3 regions of the Brevibacillus sp. AG162 genome follow, and region 1 is predicted to be linked to each of the others. Evidence: predicted binding sites of a transcription regulator. Region 1 holds the regulator's gene; each other region holds the start of a gene.
The links. The regulator CtsR, encoded in region 1, represses protease genes until heat stress. The targets are predictions, from matches to a motif close to ATGGTCAATAAAGGTCAAACA.
Positions count from the first base shown of each region.

Region 2: clpP (ATP-dependent Clp endopeptidase proteolytic subunit ClpP) is a predicted target of CtsR. The motif match lies at 3,737-3,757, and genes of this name have one in related genera.
Region 3: FB479_RS17835 (ATP-dependent Clp protease ATP-binding subunit) is a predicted target of CtsR. The motif match lies at 1,813-1,833, and genes of this name have one in related genera.

Region 1 covers NZ_VFNO01000017.1:56,715-62,714, reverse strand. Annotated here, with positions in the region: gene FB479_RS30110 (MGDG synthase family glycosyltransferase) at 1-449, shown strand, start outside; gene FB479_RS30105 (HAD hydrolase-like protein) at 479-1,165, shown strand; gene FB479_RS30100 (CtsR family transcriptional regulator) at 1,354-1,818, shown strand; gene mcsA (protein-arginine kinase activator protein McsA) at 1,835-2,353, shown strand; gene mcsB (protein-arginine kinase McsB) at 2,373-3,446, shown strand; gene FB479_RS30085 (ATP-dependent Clp protease ATP-binding subunit) at 3,513-5,963, shown strand.
Region 2 covers NZ_VFNO01000008.1:247,503-253,502, reverse strand. Annotated here, with positions in the region: gene rapZ (RNase adapter RapZ) at 1-119, shown strand, start outside; gene FB479_RS22765 (gluconeogenesis factor YvcK family protein) at 198-1,208, shown strand; gene whiA (DNA-binding protein WhiA) at 1,217-2,164, shown strand; gene FB479_RS22755 (HPr family phosphocarrier protein) at 2,214-2,471, shown strand; gene FB479_RS22750 (hypothetical protein) at 2,600-2,782, shown strand; gene FB479_RS22745 (H-type small acid-soluble spore protein) at 2,797-2,982, shown strand; gene clpP (ATP-dependent Clp endopeptidase proteolytic subunit ClpP) at 3,095-3,691, opposite strand; gene FB479_RS22735 (hypothetical protein) at 3,829-4,050, opposite strand; gene FB479_RS22730 (copper amine oxidase N-terminal domain-containing protein) at 4,265-4,732, shown strand; gene FB479_RS22725 (branched-chain amino acid ABC transporter substrate-binding protein) at 4,948-6,000, shown strand, end outside.
Region 3 covers NZ_VFNO01000005.1:333,674-339,673, forward strand. Annotated here, with positions in the region: gene FB479_RS17835 (ATP-dependent Clp protease ATP-binding subunit) at 1-1,772, opposite strand, end outside; gene FB479_RS17840 (MFS transporter) at 1,891-3,030, opposite strand; gene FB479_RS17845 (TetR/AcrR family transcriptional regulator) at 3,095-3,691, opposite strand; gene FB479_RS17850 (cupin domain-containing protein) at 3,844-4,206, opposite strand; gene rbsK (ribokinase) at 4,217-5,119, opposite strand; gene nfi (deoxyribonuclease V) at 5,288-5,974, shown strand; gene FB479_RS17865 (immunity protein Imm33 domain-containing protein) at 5,971-6,000, opposite strand, start outside.

The DNA of each region.
Region 1 (6,000 bases):
TTAATATTCCTCTGAAAACCTTTGTGTTAACGGGGACAAACGACAAGCTGTACAATAAAGTTGTAAATCGTACGTATCGCCATGAAGTCGTTCCGCTAAAATTCATCAATAACTTCCACGAATACTTGGAAACGGCAGATTTAATTGTCACCAAATCAGGCGGACTCACATCAGCTGAAGTAATGAGTAAGCGGGTACCCATGATAATTTACAACCCTCTGCCTGGTCAGGAAGAGAGGAATAGCCACTTTTTGCTCAATAATGGATGTGCAGTACACGCAAATCTATCGGAGCAGTTGATTTACTTTATCGATGAACTATTGCATAGCCCGTCCAAGGTGGAATATATGCGTAGAATGGGACAGAAAATCTCGAAGCCGGATGCTGCACAACGAATTACCGAATTTATCTTGGATGATATGAATATGTTGCCAGGAGAAGTAGAATAGCTGCCTAGCCAGACAAAATGGAGGAACCTATGACTGTACCATTCGCCATATTATTTGATATGGATGGCACGTTGCTGCAAACAGAAAAGCTGTCGACCCCTGCATTTATTCGAACGTTTGACCAGCTTCGTCAAAAAGGGCTATGGCAAGGGGAAACCCCTGACGAACGTGAACTGATCAATGTACTGGGAATGACAATCGAGCAGATCTGGGACAAATTGTTGCCGGGCGCGAGTGAGGAAGCCATTCGCTCAGCAGACGACTTCTTGCTAGACAATGAAATCCAGTTACTCAAAGAACGAGTGACCGAGCTATATCCGGATGTAATATCAACCTTAGAAAAGCTGCATGAAAAAGGATTTGCTTTATTTGTAGCAAGCAATGGGCAGGGAGAGTACATCGATGCCATTTGTCAGGAATACGAGTTAAAGCCGCTGATGACTGATCTGTACTCAGCTGGCCGTTTCCGTACGCATTCCAAAAATGACCTGGTTGCCAAATTGTTGTCTGATTACAAAATCGGGCAGGCCATCATGGTAGGAGATCGTCACTCCGATGTGGAAGCAGGTAAGACAAACGGTTTATTTACCATTGGATGCGACTTTGGTTTTGCCAAACCGGGCGAGCTTGATGGGGCAGATGTCATCATCACCAGCTTCTCTCAGCTACTGAATCATTTGCCAGCAATCGACACCAATACACAAGAGCAAACATAAACCATTCCTCAGGGAGTGGTTTTTTTGTTGATCATGCCCAAGTTTCAAGCGACCCTCTTTTGCCCACACTAGAATGTGTAAGGGACACTTGCGGGCACGCACTAAACCCATTATAATTAACGTCAAAGATAGTCAAAGTCAATAGGTAACCTCATAAGAACAAACACAGAGGAATAGGAGGCGATGACTTGCGTAATATCTCGGACATCATTGAACATCACTTGAAAAGCATCATTACAAACAGTCCCAATGGATCGATCGAGATTCAGCGTAGTGAGCTTGCCGACCATTTTCAATGTGTGCCGTCTCAGATCAATTACGTCATCAATACGCGCTTTACCGTTCAAAAAGGTTACATCGTAGAGAGTAAGCGCGGGGGCGGCGGGTATATTCGCATCCGCAAGGTGCAGATTGTCAGCAAAGCACGCTTGCAGGAATTGTTAACAGAAGAACTGATTGGTGAGAGCATCAGTCAGAGCGTAGGAAATGCGATCGTAGAAAGACTATTGGAGGAAGGTTTAGTCAACATCAGAGAAGCCACCTTGATGAAAATCGCTACCTCGCGAAACGTATTGACCCTAGAAGCTGAATTGCGGGATCGTTTGCGGGCAAATATTTTAAAGCAGATGATCGCAGCAATCTTGTTGAAGTAAAAGGAGGTAGGATGTTATGAACTGTGAGGAATGCGGAAAACGACCGGCGACACTTCATTTGACGAAAATCGTCAATGGCGAAAAAACCGAATACCATATTTGCGAGCAGTGTGCTCATGAAAAAGGGGACGTCTTTACCGGCTTTCACAACTTCAGCATCAACAATCTCCTGTCAGGACTTTTAAAATTTGATCCCATGCAAAAGAATGGACGCGAAACGGCAACGAATAAGCCGCTTCAATGCGAAACATGTGGACTCACATATGCTCAATTCAGTAAAAGCGGCCGATTTGGCTGTAGTGATTGCTACACCTTTTTGGGTGATCGACTGGACCCACTTTTCCGCCGGATTCATGGAAACACACAGCATATTGGAAAAGTACCAGAGCGAACCGGTGGCAAACTGAAGATCCGCAAAGAGCTGGAGCAACTGAAGCAAGCGCTGCAAAGTCATGTCGCCAGTGAAGAGTTCGAGAAGGCAGCAGAGATGCGTGATCGAATTCGAGCGCTGGAACAAAAAATGGCCCAATCGTAGCAAGGGAGGTTAGCTGGTTATGTCCCAGAAGCAGTTTATGCAAAACCCGTGGAGCAATTGGATGAAAGGAGAAGGTCCTGATTCCGACATTGTCATAAGTACACGGCTGCGTATCGCCCGTAACCTGCGCCAGCACCCCTTTCCGTTATTGGCAACGGACTCGCAGGGCGAGGAAGTCGTCAGAAAGGTAACGGAAGTAAGCGATTCGGAGGCCATGCGCAAAAGGCATCAGCTTCAGGTCATCCATATGGACCAAATTAACCCGTTAGAAAAACGCGTGCTCGTTGAAAAGCATCTGATTAGCCCTCATCTGGCAGAGGAATCTCGCAAAGGTGCCGTATTGCTTCGTGAAGATGAGTCCGTCAGCATCATGGTTAATGAAGAAGACCACATTCGAATACAGGTACTATTACCCGGGTTTCGTTTGAACGAGGCATGGGAAATAGGTACGAAGATAGACGACATATTTGAGAAAAACTTGAACTACGCATTCGACGAAACACGAGGTTATCTTACAAGCTGCCCAACCAATGTGGGTACGGGAATTCGTGCATCTGTGATGCTGCACTTGCCGGCTTTGGTGATGACGCAGCAGATCAGCAGAATTTTACAGGCAATTAATCAAGTTGGTCTAGTCGTTAGAGGAATTTACGGAGAAGGCAGCGAAGCTCTAGGGAATCTTTTTCAGTTATCCAATCAGGTCACACTGGGGATGTCTGAGTCGGATATCCTTTCCAATCTCTACGGTGTAGCCAGACAGATTATTGAGCAAGAGCGTGTGGCACGTACTTATTTGCTGGAGCATACGCGGGTTTCTTTGGAGGATCGGATTTTTCGGTCGTATGGCATCCTGATGTACGCTCGCACGGTAGAGTCCAAGGAAGCGGCTCAGCGCCTGTCCGATGTGCGTCTGGGGATTGATCTAGGCATCATTCCAAATGTATCTCCGCTGGTCCTAAACGAACTGTTGGTCACGACACAGCCTGGTTTTTTACAACACCATGCTGGGCAAAAGCTTACTCCGGACCAACGCGACGAAAGAAGGGCAAGGCTGATCCGCGAACGTCTGCGCGTAGTAGAAACACAAGAGTAATCGTAATGGTATCACGCAATTGTTAACCATATAGAGAATAAACACGGTTATACGGAGGTGTACGATATGATGTTTGGACGTTTTACAGAACGAGCACAAAAAGTACTGGCGCTTGCCCTGGAAGAGGCGGTTCGTCTTGGACACAAAGATATTGGGACAGAGCATGTGCTGCTGGGACTCATTCGAGAAGGCGAAGGGATTGCGGCGAAGGCACTGCAATCACTTGGGCTTGGCCTCGATAAAATCCAGAGTGAAGTGGAGTCGTTAATCGGGCGAGGAACAGAGCAGTCCGGTAGTAATTACACACCAAACTATACACCTCGCGCCAAAAAGGTCATTGAACTGTCGATGGACGAAGCCCGCAAGCTGGGTCATACCTATGTGGGGACTGAACATATTCTGCTTGGCTTGATCCGTGAAGGAGAAGGCATTGCTGCGAGAATCATGAACAATCTGGGCGTTAGCCTGAACAAGGCACGCCAACAGGTGCTCCAGCTTCTTGGCAGCTCGGAAATGATGGCATCTCATCAACCGTCTGGAGGGAATCCAGCGGCGAATACGCCGACACTTGATGGTTTGGCTCGGGATCTGACTGCAATCGCTCGTGATGGCGGGCTGGACCCGGTCATCGGTCGCCAAAAAGAAATCGAGCGTGTGATTCAAGTACTTAGCAGACGTACCAAGAACAACCCTGTTTTGATTGGGGAGCCTGGCGTCGGAAAAACAGCTATCGCAGAAGGTCTTGCCCAAAAAATCGTGAACAACGAAATTCCGGAGACCCTTCGTGATAAGCGCGTTATGACACTCGATATGGGAACCGTTGTTGCGGGAACCAAGTATCGCGGTGAGTTCGAAGATCGTCTGAAAAAAATCATGGACGAAATTCGCCAAGCAGGAAACATCATCCTGTTTATTGATGAGCTGCACACCTTGATTGGTGCCGGTGGAGCAGAAGGCGCTATTGATGCCTCCAACATTTTGAAGCCAGCTCTGGCACGTGGCGAGCTGCAGTGCGTAGGGGCCACTACGCTGGATGAATATCGCAAGTACATCGAAAAAGACGCGGCATTGGAACGTCGTTTCCAACCGATTCAAGTGGATGAACCGACAGCGGAGGATGCTATTCGTATCCTGCATGGCCTTCGTGATCGTTACGAAGCCCACCATCGTGTCAAAATTACCGATGAAGCAATCGAGCAGGCAGTAAAACTGTCTGACCGCTATATTACGGAACGCTTCCTGCCTGACAAGGCTATCGACCTGGTCGACGAGGCGGCATCCAAGGTACGCTTGCAATCCTTTACGGTTCCACCAAACCTCAAAGAGCTGGAGGGACGTCTGGAAGAGGTGCGCAAGGAAAAAGACGCTGCCGTACAATCACAAGAGTTCGAGGAAGCAGCAGCCCTTCGCGATCAGGAGCAAAAACTGCGTGAAGAACTGGATAAAACGAAAAAAGACTGGAAAGAGCGCCAAGGCCAGTTGAACATGGAGGTTACGCCGGAAGACATCGCACAAGTAGTGGCGAGCTGGACGGGTATTCCTGTGTTGAAGCTGAAGGAAGAAGAAACAGAGCGCTTATTGAAGATGGAAGAGATTCTGCACGATCGCGTCATTGGTCAAGATGAAGCAGTCAAATCCATCTCGCGTGCGATTCGCCGTGCCCGTGCTGGTCTGAAAGACCCAAAACGCCCGATCGGCTCGTTTATCTTCCTGGGACCTACCGGTGTGGGTAAAACAGAATTGGCTCGTGCTGTGGCAGAGACGCTTTTCGGTGACGAGGATGCCATGATTCGTGTAGATATGTCCGAGTACATGGAGAAGCATTCCACCGCTCGTCTGGTAGGGGCCCCTCCTGGCTACGTAGGCTTTGACGAAGGCGGTCAGCTGACCGAAAAAGTGCGTCGCAAGCCTTACTCCGTCATTTTGCTGGACGAAATCGAGAAAGCTCACCCAGACGTATTCAACATCCTCTTGCAAGTATTGGATGATGGTCGTCTGACAGACTCCAAGGGACGTACCGTTGATTTCCGCAATACGGTTGTCATCATGACTTCCAACGTCGGAGCCAGCATGATCAAGAAAAATACGACGCTCGGCTTCACGACCAACGATTCGGAAAGAAAGTATCAGGATATGAAGGACAAAGTCATGGATGAGCTGAAGAAGAGCTTCCGTCCTGAGTTCTTGAACCGTATCGACGAAGTCATCGTGTTCCACTCTTTGGAGCAAGAGCACATCGAGCAAATCGTATCTCTCATGACAGAAGAGCTGCGTAAACGTTTGAAAGAGCAAGACATTGATTTCCAATTGACCGAAGAAGCCAAGAAAGTATTGGCAAAAGAAGGCTTCGATCCGGCTTATGGTGCGCGTCCTCTGCGTCGTGCTATCCAGCGCCACATCGAGGATAATTTGTCCGAGGAATTGCTCAAGGGCACGATCAGTAAAGGCGATACCGTCAATATCGAAGCCGAAGAAGGCAAGCTGGTTGTCAAACGCCTAGAAAAAACGAAATCGTAAACTGTTGAAACGTAATAGAATGCCTCCTGATTCGGGA
Region 2 (6,000 bases), on a different contig from region 1:
GAATTGGATGCACCGGTGGCAAGCATCGCTCGGTCGCTATTGCAGAACATTTGGGAGAAACCTTTGGCAAAGATTTTTCTGTCCGTGTCAGTCATCGAGACATGGAAAAAAACAAATGAGCATAAGATGGCAGGAAAGACTGAAGCGTACGTAAAAAGCCACCTGTGGTATGTGTATTAGAACTAATGAGGTGACATATGCCTACTAAGGGAGTCGGGAGGCTACAGTCAAGGCCATTACGGGTAGTCGTTATTGGCGGAGGAACGGGTCTGTCCGTCCTTCTACGCGGTTTGAAGCACGAGCCGGTGCATATTACAGCGATTGTGACGGTAGCAGACGATGGGGGAAGCTCTGGACGTTTGCGAGAAGAAATGGATATGCTTCCACCTGGCGACATTCGAAACGTCTTGACTGCTCTGGCCGATACAGAGCCGCTGATGGAAAAAGTCATGCAGTATCGTTTTTCCACAGGCACGGGATTAGCCGGGCATAATTTGGGAAATCTATTACTTGCAGCGATGAACGAAATCACTGGAGATTTTGTCACCGCAGTCAAAACATTAAGCGGGGTTTTGGCAGTGCGTGGAGATGTATTGCCAGCTTCCACGCAATCGATTCGGTTGAAAGCGGAAATGACAGATGGATCTCTCGTAATCGGAGAATCCCAAATACCGTTGACTGGCAAAGAAATCAAGCGGGTGTTCCTTGATCCGGAGGATGCTGTTCCTCTGAGCGAGGCCCTGATGGCCATTGCCGACGCGGATGCCATTTTGATTGGGCCTGGCAGCTTGTACACGAGCATTCTGCCCAATTTATTAGTACGCGGGTTATTTGAAGCGATTACACGCGCACAAGCCCCGAAAATCTACATTTGTAACGTCATGACACAACCGGGGGAGACAGACGGTTTTTCTGCATCCAAGCACGTGAATGTCATGTATGAACATGTAGATAGACCATTTCTGGATACGATCATTGTCAATTCAGCCGAGCTGCCTACCCATGTATTGGACAAATACGCGGAAAAAGGAGCAGCTCCTGTCCGATGTGACCTAAAGCAATTGCGCCAACTCGGTCTGCATGTGGTGGCGAAGCCGTTAGTCACATTTGAGGATGGCTACCTACGTCATGATGCACATGCTGTCAGCAAGCAGGTTGTGTCACTCGTCAAACGTAGACGGAAGGTGCTGAAGATAGAGAAGGAGTAGTGAAGTCGATGTCATTCGCCGCGCATACCAAAAAAGAACTGACCATGACGGAGGGTGCCGATTGCTGCAGCAAGGCAGAGCTCTCAGCCTTGATTCGGATGAATGGAAGTCTGCAGTTTGGAGCCGGACGACTGGTGCTGGATGTGACGACAGAGAACGCGGCGATTGCCCGACGCATTTACACATTAATCAAGAGGTTGTTTCAGATACACGCTGAACTGCTGGTTCGCAAAAAAATGCGTCTGAAAAAGAACAACGTCTACATTGTGCGTATTCCGAATAAGGCCAATGAGATCTTGCAGGACTTGGGCATCATGGATCAAAGCCTATCGTTTATTCCAGGAATCGCTCCTGAGATCGTGAAAAAATCCTGTTGCCGCGCTGCTTATTTGCGGGGTGCTTTTTTGGCGGGGGGATCTGTAAATCATCCAGAGGCATCCAGCTACCATCTGGAGATTTTCACTTCCTATCAGGATTTTTGCGAAGCATTGACCAAGATCGCCAATCGGTATAAACTAAATGCCAAGTGCATCGAGCGGAAAAAAGGGTATGTTCTCTATATCAAAGAAGGCGAAAAGATTACAGAGTTTTTGAGCTTGATAGGGGCTCATCAGGCGCTTCTGTATTTCGAGGACGTCCGAATCGTAAAGGACATGCGGAACTCGGTAAACCGTTTACACAATTGTGAAATCGCCAACATAAACAAAACGGTGAATGCAGCCACGAGACAAATGGAAAATATTCAGCTCATCGATCAAGAGATGGGATTGGAGAATTTGCCAAAACGTCTGCGTGAGGTCGCGGAGCTTCGAGTGGCTCATCCTGACATCAATTTGAAAGAATTGGGCGAGATGGTGCCAAGCGGAGTAGTAAGCAAATCGGGCATTAACCACCGCTTGCGAAAAATTAACGAAATCGCTGACAAAATACGAGAAAAACAAAATATTTCGATGTAGATGCATGATATACTAAAGGATAATAGTCTACAAGTAAGGAGGTCCATTCATGGTTCAACAGCAGGTCGTGGTTCAGTTAAAGACCGGTTTGCAAGCTCGTCCAGCAGCCTTTTTCGTACAGGAAGCTAACCGTTTTGCATCGGAAGTATTCGTTGAAAAAGGCAACAAGAAGGTCAATGCGAAAAGCATCATGGGTATCATGAGCCTCGCAATCAGTTCTGGAACGGAAATTACCATTTTGGCAGAAGGGCCGGATGCCTCCCAGGCAGTCACCAGCCTTACGAATTTGGTAAGCAAGGAAGAATAGAGTCACGAGAGACACTTTTCCCTTTTAGGGAGGTGTCTTTTTTTGTTGGTCATCTTGATGAATATGTATCAATTCACTTCGGGCAGGGCATTTCTAACCATGTATATTGCATGAAGGAGGGATGAGACATGAGTAACCGTGATAAGTGTTACGAAGGCCGCGATTGTTATGATATGGACATTGATCGGATGGTGAACGAGGGACTGGGGGGCGGAGTTGTTTCCGACCAAAACGGCCTGATTGAAGAAACGTCTGTAGACACGATGACAGGGGCTACATCAGCCAAGCAAGTCCTTGACGATGACCAGTAGAGGGGGAGCCGCTTATGAATGTAACGAGAGCACAATCCATCATGAAATCCGACGACCATATCAAGGTAGAGTACGAGGGACAAGCTGTTTGGATCGATGCTGTAGACGAAAAAACCTCGACAGCACGTGTGCATGACGAAAAAAATCCAGCACATAGCCAGACTGTCTACGTCAGTCAGTTAATGGAAGTATCACAATGACCCATCGAAAAAGCCGAGCAAACGAAGGGAAGCCCTTGGGGTTTGCTCGGCATACAAAAGAACACTCGGCCAGTAGTCCAGGCACGAGTGCTTCTTTTTTACTACGTATCGCTTATTTTTTGGAAGACGGTTCGGAAGTGATGACTTTGTCAATCAATCCATACTCTACTGCTTCTGCGGCAGAGAGGAAGTTGTCGCGATCGGTATCCTTTTGGATGCGCTCCAAAGGCTGTCCAGTGCGATCAGCCAGGATGGTGTTCAGATGATCACGCATCTTCAAAATACGTTTTGCGGCAATCTCAATGTCGCTCGCTTGTCCTTGGGCACCACCCAATGGTTGGTGGATCATGACTTCACTGTTTGGCAGAGCAAAACGCTTGCCTTTTGCCCCAGCAGCCAGCAGGAATGCTCCCATCGAAGCAGCCATTCCGATACAAATGGTGGATACATCAGGCTTGATGAAGTGCATAGTATCGTAAATCGCCATACCAGCAGTAATAGAACCGCCTGGGCTGTTTATGTACAAGTGAATGTCTTTCTCCGGATCTTCCGCCTGAAGGAACAACAACTGTGCCACAACGATATTGGCTACGGTGTCGTTGATTGGGGTTCCCAGAAAGATGATGCGGTCTTTGAGCAGGCGGGAATAAATGTCGTAAGCACGTTCCCCGCGGTTTGTCTGTTCAATGACGGTTGGAATTAAATTCATATGCATCTAGTCTTCCTCCTCTCTTTGTAACAATATCATACACAAAAGGTCAATGAAGGTCAAACACATAAGTGCGCTCCCTCACTACCATGTTTGCCAATTTCCCTCTGTCTAAACCTACTCGAAAAAGAAAACATTCATTCCTTGGAATTCTCATCGGCTTCGGTCAAATCGACGGCGAGTTTCAGCGTGGCTTTCATCTTTTTTCCCTTGATGATCGTATACTCATCGACTTGTTTGGCTTGCAATTGATTGATGGCTTCCGCTAGCTCCTGTTGGTCTTTGTATGGTTCAATGGTCAATAAGCATTCTTCGTCACTGGCCTCTTGATAAATGAGAAAAAAACGTTCCCCTGCCATGGCAAACCTCACTTTCGAAAGTTATCCACAATGTTATACACAGGTTGTGCACAAAAACATTTGTTCGCGGGATATTTATTTTTTCATTAGTCTGGTCATGTTTGGCGAGAGAATTACATAGGAAATGTATGGGATAAAAAAGAAGGAAAAAGTTGATTTGTGTCGAACATTACAAAATTGGAATTCATTTCATGATATTTGAGGGGTGTTCATTATGCTTCGCAAGTTTTCGACAATGATGCTGACAGCGGCTCTTCTAACAGGAAGTGTAGCGGCAACGGCTGCGTTTGCCCAAACTGCTCCTGCTCCTGTACAGCAACAAAAAATCAAGGTTCAGCTAAACGGCAAGGAGTTCCCATTCCCACAAGAAATCGTTACTGAAAATGGTGTTGCGTATGTGAATGCGAGCACATTGGCGATTGCTTTGGGTGGTTCCGCAGCTTGGGATAGCACGACCAAATCTCTGCTGGTTGCCAAAGACAACACGTACGCTCTGCGTATGTACGAAAACAAAAACTTTGCTTATAAAAACGGCAAAGAAACCAGTGTAGCAAATCCGCCACGTCCAGTGACCGGAGCAGTACTCGTTCCTCTCGTATTTATTGCCCAAGAATTGGGTGCAAAAGTAGAGTACGATGCAAAAACGCTCACTTACAAGCTGAGCATTCCAATTAATTCCTAAAAATGAATGGAACTTCTCATCAAGATAGCCACTTCTATGCGTAGAAGTGGCTATCTGCCTCAATACTACACGTGTACGCCTCTATTAGCAGACAGCGATAGAGGCTTTTTGATTGATTCTTCTTTTAATCATTTCTATTGCAAATTTTCTAAAATATCCTACAATAAGATTGTGATTCATAGTTTGCTCATAAATAAAGAGGGGGATGTTTTGCTATGAAAAAACAGAAATCATTGTCGATACTGGCTGCAACATTTGCTTTGAGCACATTGCTCGCAGGCTGCGGTGGAGGTACAGGGACTGGTGGACAAAGCGCGACACCACAGCCGAGCAATAATAGCGGAGGAAGCACGGGCGGTGCAAGCGGAGCAACTGAGAAGCTCGTGATTGCTGTCGTTGGTCCGATGTCTGGTCAGTACTCCGATTACGGAAGCACAGCAAAAGCTGGTGCTGAATATGCGTTGAAAGAAAAGGCGGAGGCATTCAAAGCACTTGGCTTTGACGTTCAATTGTCCGCTCAAGACGACCAAGCTGACCCGAAACAAGGGGTAGCAGTCGCGCAAATGTTGATTTCGAATCCTGATGTAGTCGGGGTGGTAGGCCATGCTACAACAGGTGCTTCGATTACAGCAGCAGCGCAATACGAGCAAGAGAAGCTTGTGATGGTATCTCCTTCCGCAACGGGATCAGATTTGACTGAGCAAGGCAAGAAGATCGTACACCGCATTTGTGCGCGTGATGATCAGCAAGGCTCCAAGGCTGCTATTTTTGCCAAAAATCAGTTGAATGTAAAAACGGCTTTCGTCATGCATGACAAGGCTGCTTATGGACAAGGTCTTGCGGAAGAAGTGAAAAAGCAATTTGAAAAAGACGGTGTACAAGTTCTCGGCTTTGAAGGGGTAACGGCAGGCGAGAAGGATTATAGTGCGATCATCACCCAAATCCTTGCGAAAAATCCAGAGATGATCTACTTCGGTGGATACTACTCTGATGCAGGGATCATTGTGAAGCAAGCACGTGAAAAAGGCTTCAAAGGTGTCTTCATGGGTGGCGATGGCTACGACTCCGCTGACATGGTGAAAATTGCTGGTGCGGAAAATGCCAATAACGTAGTCTTTACTTCTACTGTAGGCGATATTGGTGCTACCGAAGACGGCAAGAAATGGATCACAGACTTCGAGAGCGCGACAGGCAACAAAGTTGGGATTTTCACTTCGTTTGGCTATGACTCCATGGGTGTTATGCTGAACGGACTGGAAGAAGCGATC
Region 3 (6,000 bases), on a different contig from region 1:
GCTTGTGCTCCAAAGCCAACGGAGATTTTACGCTCGCTCACACCGGCATTGCTAGTCGCAATGATGACCGTCTCCTTAAAATTCACTGTACGACCCTGACTGTCTGTCAGACGACCATCCTCCAGAATTTGCAGGAACATGTGCATCACGTCCGGGTGTGCTTTTTCGATCTCATCCAGCAGGATAATGCTGTACGGGTTGCGGCGTACGCGCTCTGTCAGCTGACCTGCTTCTTCATGCCCGACGTAGCCAGGAGGAGAACCAATCAATTTGGATACCGAGTGCTTCTCCATGTACTCGCTCATATCGAGGCGGATCATGGAATCGCGGGTACCAAACAGCTCCTCTGCCAGCGCTTTGGACAGCTCTGTTTTCCCTACGCCAGTCGGACCGACGAACAGGAAGGAAGCAATCGGTCTGTTTTTCGGTTTCAGACCTGCACGACTGCGTCGAATCGCCTTCGCTACTTGTGTGACCGCCTCGGATTGACCAATGACTTTTGCTTCCAAATGAGCTGCCAGGTTTTTCATTTTCATCTGCTCATCACTTTGCAGCTTCGTAACAGGAATCCCAGTCTTTTGCTCGATCAAGGCTTGAATGTCCGTGACGTCAACCTGAACGCGTTGCTCCTTGCCCTCGATCTGATCCAGCTTCTCTAGAATACCCGCTTCCTCGTCTCTCAGACGGGCAGCTCGTTCGTAGGCCTCTTGCTCCGTTGCTTCCTTTTTCTCCTGATTGATTTGCGCCAGCCGCTCATGCAGCTCTGCCGTATCAACTGCGGAGGATCGCAGGTTCAAACGCGAGCCCACTTCATCCATGAGGTCAATCGCCTTGTCAGGCAAGAAGCGATCCTGAATATAACGATGGGAGTATTCCACGCAGGCACGAATGACATCATCCGAGTAAGCGACTTGGTGGAATGCTTCGTATTTCGGACGCAATCCTTTCAAAATCTCGATGGCTTGTTCTACGGTTGGTTCCTTGACCATGACTGGCTGCAGGCGGCGCTCCAGAGCAGCGTCTTTTTCAATCACGCGATACTCTTTTAACGTAGTTGCCCCAATCAGCTGCAACTCACCGCGAGCCAGTGCAGGCTTCAGGATGTTCCCAGCATCCATTGATCCTTCCGCTGAGCCTGCTCCCACCAGAAGATGAATCTCATCAACAAACAGGATGACGTTTTTGCGTTTTTGCAGCTCGGCAATCACTTGCTTCATTTTTTCCTCGAACTGTCCACGAATTCCCGTTCCTGCAACCAGAGAGGCGACATCTAAAATGTACACCTGCTTGTTTTTCAGCTTGGTCGGTACTTGCCCTTCCGTAATACGCAGGGCGAGCCCCTCCGCAATCGCTGTCTTCCCGACCCCTGGCTCCCCGATCAGAACCGGATTGTTCTTGTTGCGTCGGTTCAAAATCTCAATGACACGCTCAATTTCCTGTTCGCGTCCAATCACAGGATCAATCAGTCCGGCACGCGCCGCATCGTTTAGATTACGGCCCAGGTCATCGAGGATGCCTCCGCCACGCTCTGGTGCTTGTGGCTGCGGTTGGCTGGACGATTTGCCCGGATTCACCCGGCCTTGGGCAAAGCCTTGCAGGAACTCATCCAGTCCAGAGAAGGAGGAGAAAGGACTAAAGCCCATCCCTACTCCCATTTTGTTGGTCAGCTTTGTTTTGCAATCCTGGCACAGATCGTATTTTTGTTGCTGATTTTGTACACGTATATGAACAGTCACAGTTGCTTCTCGTTGTTTGCAGATTTCACAATGCATATTCAATCCCCCCAAAAGCGTTGTTTTGGAATTCAGAAGATCTTTGACCTTCCCTGACCTTCGTTGACTTTATTATAGTTTGACCTTTTTTGACTTTCAAGAGGGATTGTATGGTTTTTTACACTTTGCTCTTTTGCAGATAGGGAACGATTGAAAGTAACCCAATACCAGCTAAACAAGCACCTACCCACAATGGTGAAACAAGCCCATAGCCACTGCTGATCCCGATCCCCCCTAAGGAAGATCCAATCGCAACACCCAATGTAATAAAGGAAGTATGCACAGTGTTTACCATCGTCCCACTGCCTGCTGTATTCATGACGCGTGCGATCATGGCCGGATTCATCGCTACGCCCGTCAACCCAATCAGAACAATGGACAGCACAGCGATCCATTTATTTTCGGCGCCTACGGCAAACAGAACCAATGCCGCTACGAGCATGCTTAATCCCGTTACAAGGATTCGCATGGTGAAACGATCAGCAAATCTGCCAATCACGATATTTCCGATCACGGTCGCGATCCCATAAAGCGCAAGCAAATACGGGATGCTCGCAGCCGAAAATGCCGTTACATCCGTAAGAATCGGAGTAAAATAACTAAACGCTGCGAAGGTACCGCCAATGATCAGCATACTCGTTGCATACGCGGCCCAAAGGTGCGGATTTTGAAAACTGGCAAGCTCATCCTTTCCATTCATCTGGTCCTTTTGTGCGGAGGAAGGGAGCAACCATTGAATCAAGATCCCTGATAGCAATACGACTACTGCAACAGCCCAAAAGCTCATTCTCCAGCCGAAATATTGTGCAATCACGGTTGTCAGAGGGAGTCCGATGACAGTAGCAATCATTAAGCCTGCCAAAACAATCGAAGCTGCCTTTCCCCGTGAATGAGGGGGAACCAAGCTGGCTGAAATACTGACGGAGATGCCAAACGCTGCGGATGAAGCGATACCCGTTAGGATACGCGCAAGCATCATCGACTCGTAATTCCAAGCCATTGCTCCTAACGCTTGACCAATAAAGAAGACGGCAACCAATGAAAGCAGCGCTTGTTTTCGGCGAATGTGCAGGAGAGTTGCTGTTAGGATCGGGCCTCCTATCACCATTGCACCCGCATACGCCGTAATGAAATACCCGATGGAGGGAATCGATACACCGAAATCATCGGCAAGCTCATTCATCATCCCGGCCACCATAAATTCAGAAGTCGTCATCGCAAAAATTGCTACCGCTAACAAATAAATCATCGACGGCATGAAGGAACACCCCTCGCTCATTATTGTAACAATCGGTACAAAAATCACTCAAAAAAAGAGCGCATTACGCGCCGAAGATAGATTCCATGGTGCCACTCATGATTTGTTCAGCCAATGTCCGATTTTGTGTAGATGTATTCAACACACGGAAGCCGTAGTAGCTGCTTAAAAATAGGCTTGCCAAATCCACAGCAGATCGTTTTTGGGGGATTTCGCCCGTTTGCAAGCCTTCCTCCATCACTTTTTCCATGGCTTGCTTTAGAAGTTCAACATGTCTGGAGACGATTTCTTCAATCTTGGGTTCGTCTTTTGCCCGTTCCAATCCCGCATTGATCAACAAACATCCCTTTGGATTCGTTGATTCAAAGTCTTCCACCAATGCCCAAGCTAAAAAATTTTGCAACCGTTCTTTCACGGAACCCGGACTTTCCAATAATGCCCGCTGTTCACGAATACCCGTTTCGTGATAGTGTTCCACCACTGCTAGATACAGGTCCTGCTTGCTGCCAAACGTATTGTACAAGCTGCCTTTTCCTAGTCCAGTATCACTGCATAAATCATGCGTAGAACAACCATTGTAGCCTTTTGACCAAAATGTTTTCATGGCCACATCTACGATAGAAGTGTAATCAAAATCACGAGGTCTGCCGCGTTTGCTCAACGGAATCCTCCCTTCGTTTCCAACTGTTATGGAAATTTTACACATTATGTACCGATCGGTCAACAAATGAGATGTCTGCAACTGTAATCCATCCATGCATATAGAAAAAGCCCATTTTGAAAATCATCTCTCAAAATAGGCTTGATCATGGATTATATCGTCTCTAAATCTGTTACTGTTTTTTCGTTTACTTGATCGCCAGTATTCAGCGTCGTCTTTGGTTCAAGCAACAATACATGAACCTCTTCCTCTGCAACCGGCATATGCTCTACACCTTTTGGAACAATGAGAAATTCCCCTTCGTTTAACCAAACATCTTTATCACGAAACTTAATAAGCAGTTGCCCTTTCACAACTAAGAACATCTCATCCTCATTTTCATGCTGATGCCAGACAAACTCTCCTTTTAATTTCGCTAGCTTTACATAGGAATCATTAAGTTCTCCTGCAATTTTGGGATTCCAATGCTCATGGAATAACGAAAACTTTTCAGCTAAATTGACCTTCATCATTATTCTCCCCCCATTAAAAAGAGTATGCTTGTACTTCATCGAACGTAGGCAGGGATGGTTGCGCACCATTCCTTGTAACGACAATCGCTGCTACTTTGCTGGCAAAAGTGGCCGCTTCCGTTTCTGTCATTCCTTGTGTGATCCCAACCGCAAATGCTGCCGTAAAGGAATCGCCTGCCGCAGTTGTATCCACTGGCTCTACGCGGAAAGCCGGGATGTGGGTCGCCTCATCGGAGGTTACTAAGAGAGCGCCCTTTTCCCCCAACGTCACGATGACGCGCTTTGGTCCGCCAGACAAAAGCTTTTTGGCTGCGGCATGCACTTCGTCAATCGTGGATACGGGCATTCCCGTGAGAATAGAAAGCTCTGTTTCATTTGGGGTTAGGGTATGTACATGGGTTAATAGTTCACTGGATAGCTCGCGTGCAGGTGCCGGATTTAAAATGACCAGCTTGCCGAGTCGAGCAGCCTCTTTGGCTGTATATTCCACGACATTCATCGGGATTTCCAGTTGGAGCAATACGACGTCGCTGTCCTTTAAAATAGACAGATTGTCTGCAATATGCTCCGTACTGACGAGCGCATTCGCACCCGGAACGAGCACGATGTTGTTTTCCCCATCATCACTGACATTGATAAAAGCCATGCCTGTCGTACCCGAGCGTTTAATCCCTTCTATGTGAACGTGCGCATCCGTTAGCCCTTTGACCATGACCTGGCCGTTCTCATCTTCTCCTACCATTCCAATCATGGAGACATGCGCACCTAGGCGAGATGCCGCTACTGCCTGATTCGCTCCCTTTCCACCCGGGATCAGCTCGAAGTGATGGCTTGTGATCGTTTCTCCTGCTTTGGGCAAATGATGTACATGGGTTACGAGATCCATATTGATGCTTCCTACTACTGCGATTTTCACAACGAGCCCTCCTCGTTCCATCTCGAACATGATGATTCGGTCGGTTACAAAATAGTGCTTTTCATCCGAGAAGTCAACGTATTTTCTAAAGGATTGTTCCCAAGACTTGGAGCACAGCGCCTCCTTTGGATATAATGAACAAATCTTCTATCATCCGGAGGTAACCAGATGGAGCCGATTATCCAACATCCTTGGAACATTGATGAGCAAGAGGCTATCAACTTACAGCGACAACTAGCCCAGCAAGTGAAAAAAGAAGATCAACTAGCGGACGTACGCTTTATCGCTGGAGTAGATGTCGCCTATCATGCCGAGTCTGATTTGTTAGTTGCTGGTGTCGTAATCCTCGACCCCACTTCCCTGCAAGTCGTCGAATCTGTCGTTATTCAAGACACCGTTGAGTTCCCCTATATTCCCGGCTTGTTCTCTTTTCGAGAGCTGCCTCCACTGGTACGTGCATTCCAGGAGCTAAAAACAACACCGCAGCTCGTCGTCTGCGATGGGCAAGGAATCGCTCACCCGCGAAGATTCGGACTAGCCAGTCATTTGGGCGTCCTGTTTGACATTCCTACCATTGGCTGTGGGAAAACGAGACTGTTAGGTGAATACGAAGAACCAGCACAGGAAAGAGGCGTGTATTCCCCTTTGATTGATCAAGGTGAGATCATCGGTGGAGTCTTGCGCACACAACCGAATATCAAACCGATCTTCGTCTCGATCGGACACGGAATCTCTTTGCCAACTGCATGCGCATGGATCACCAAGCTCTCTCCCAAATATCGTTTGCCCGAAACGACGCGGCAAGCGGATCAGCTCGTGAATAAAGTATCGGCGGATTTAAACAGCAGCCGCTAATGGAGTGTCGGCCATACATTTTCATC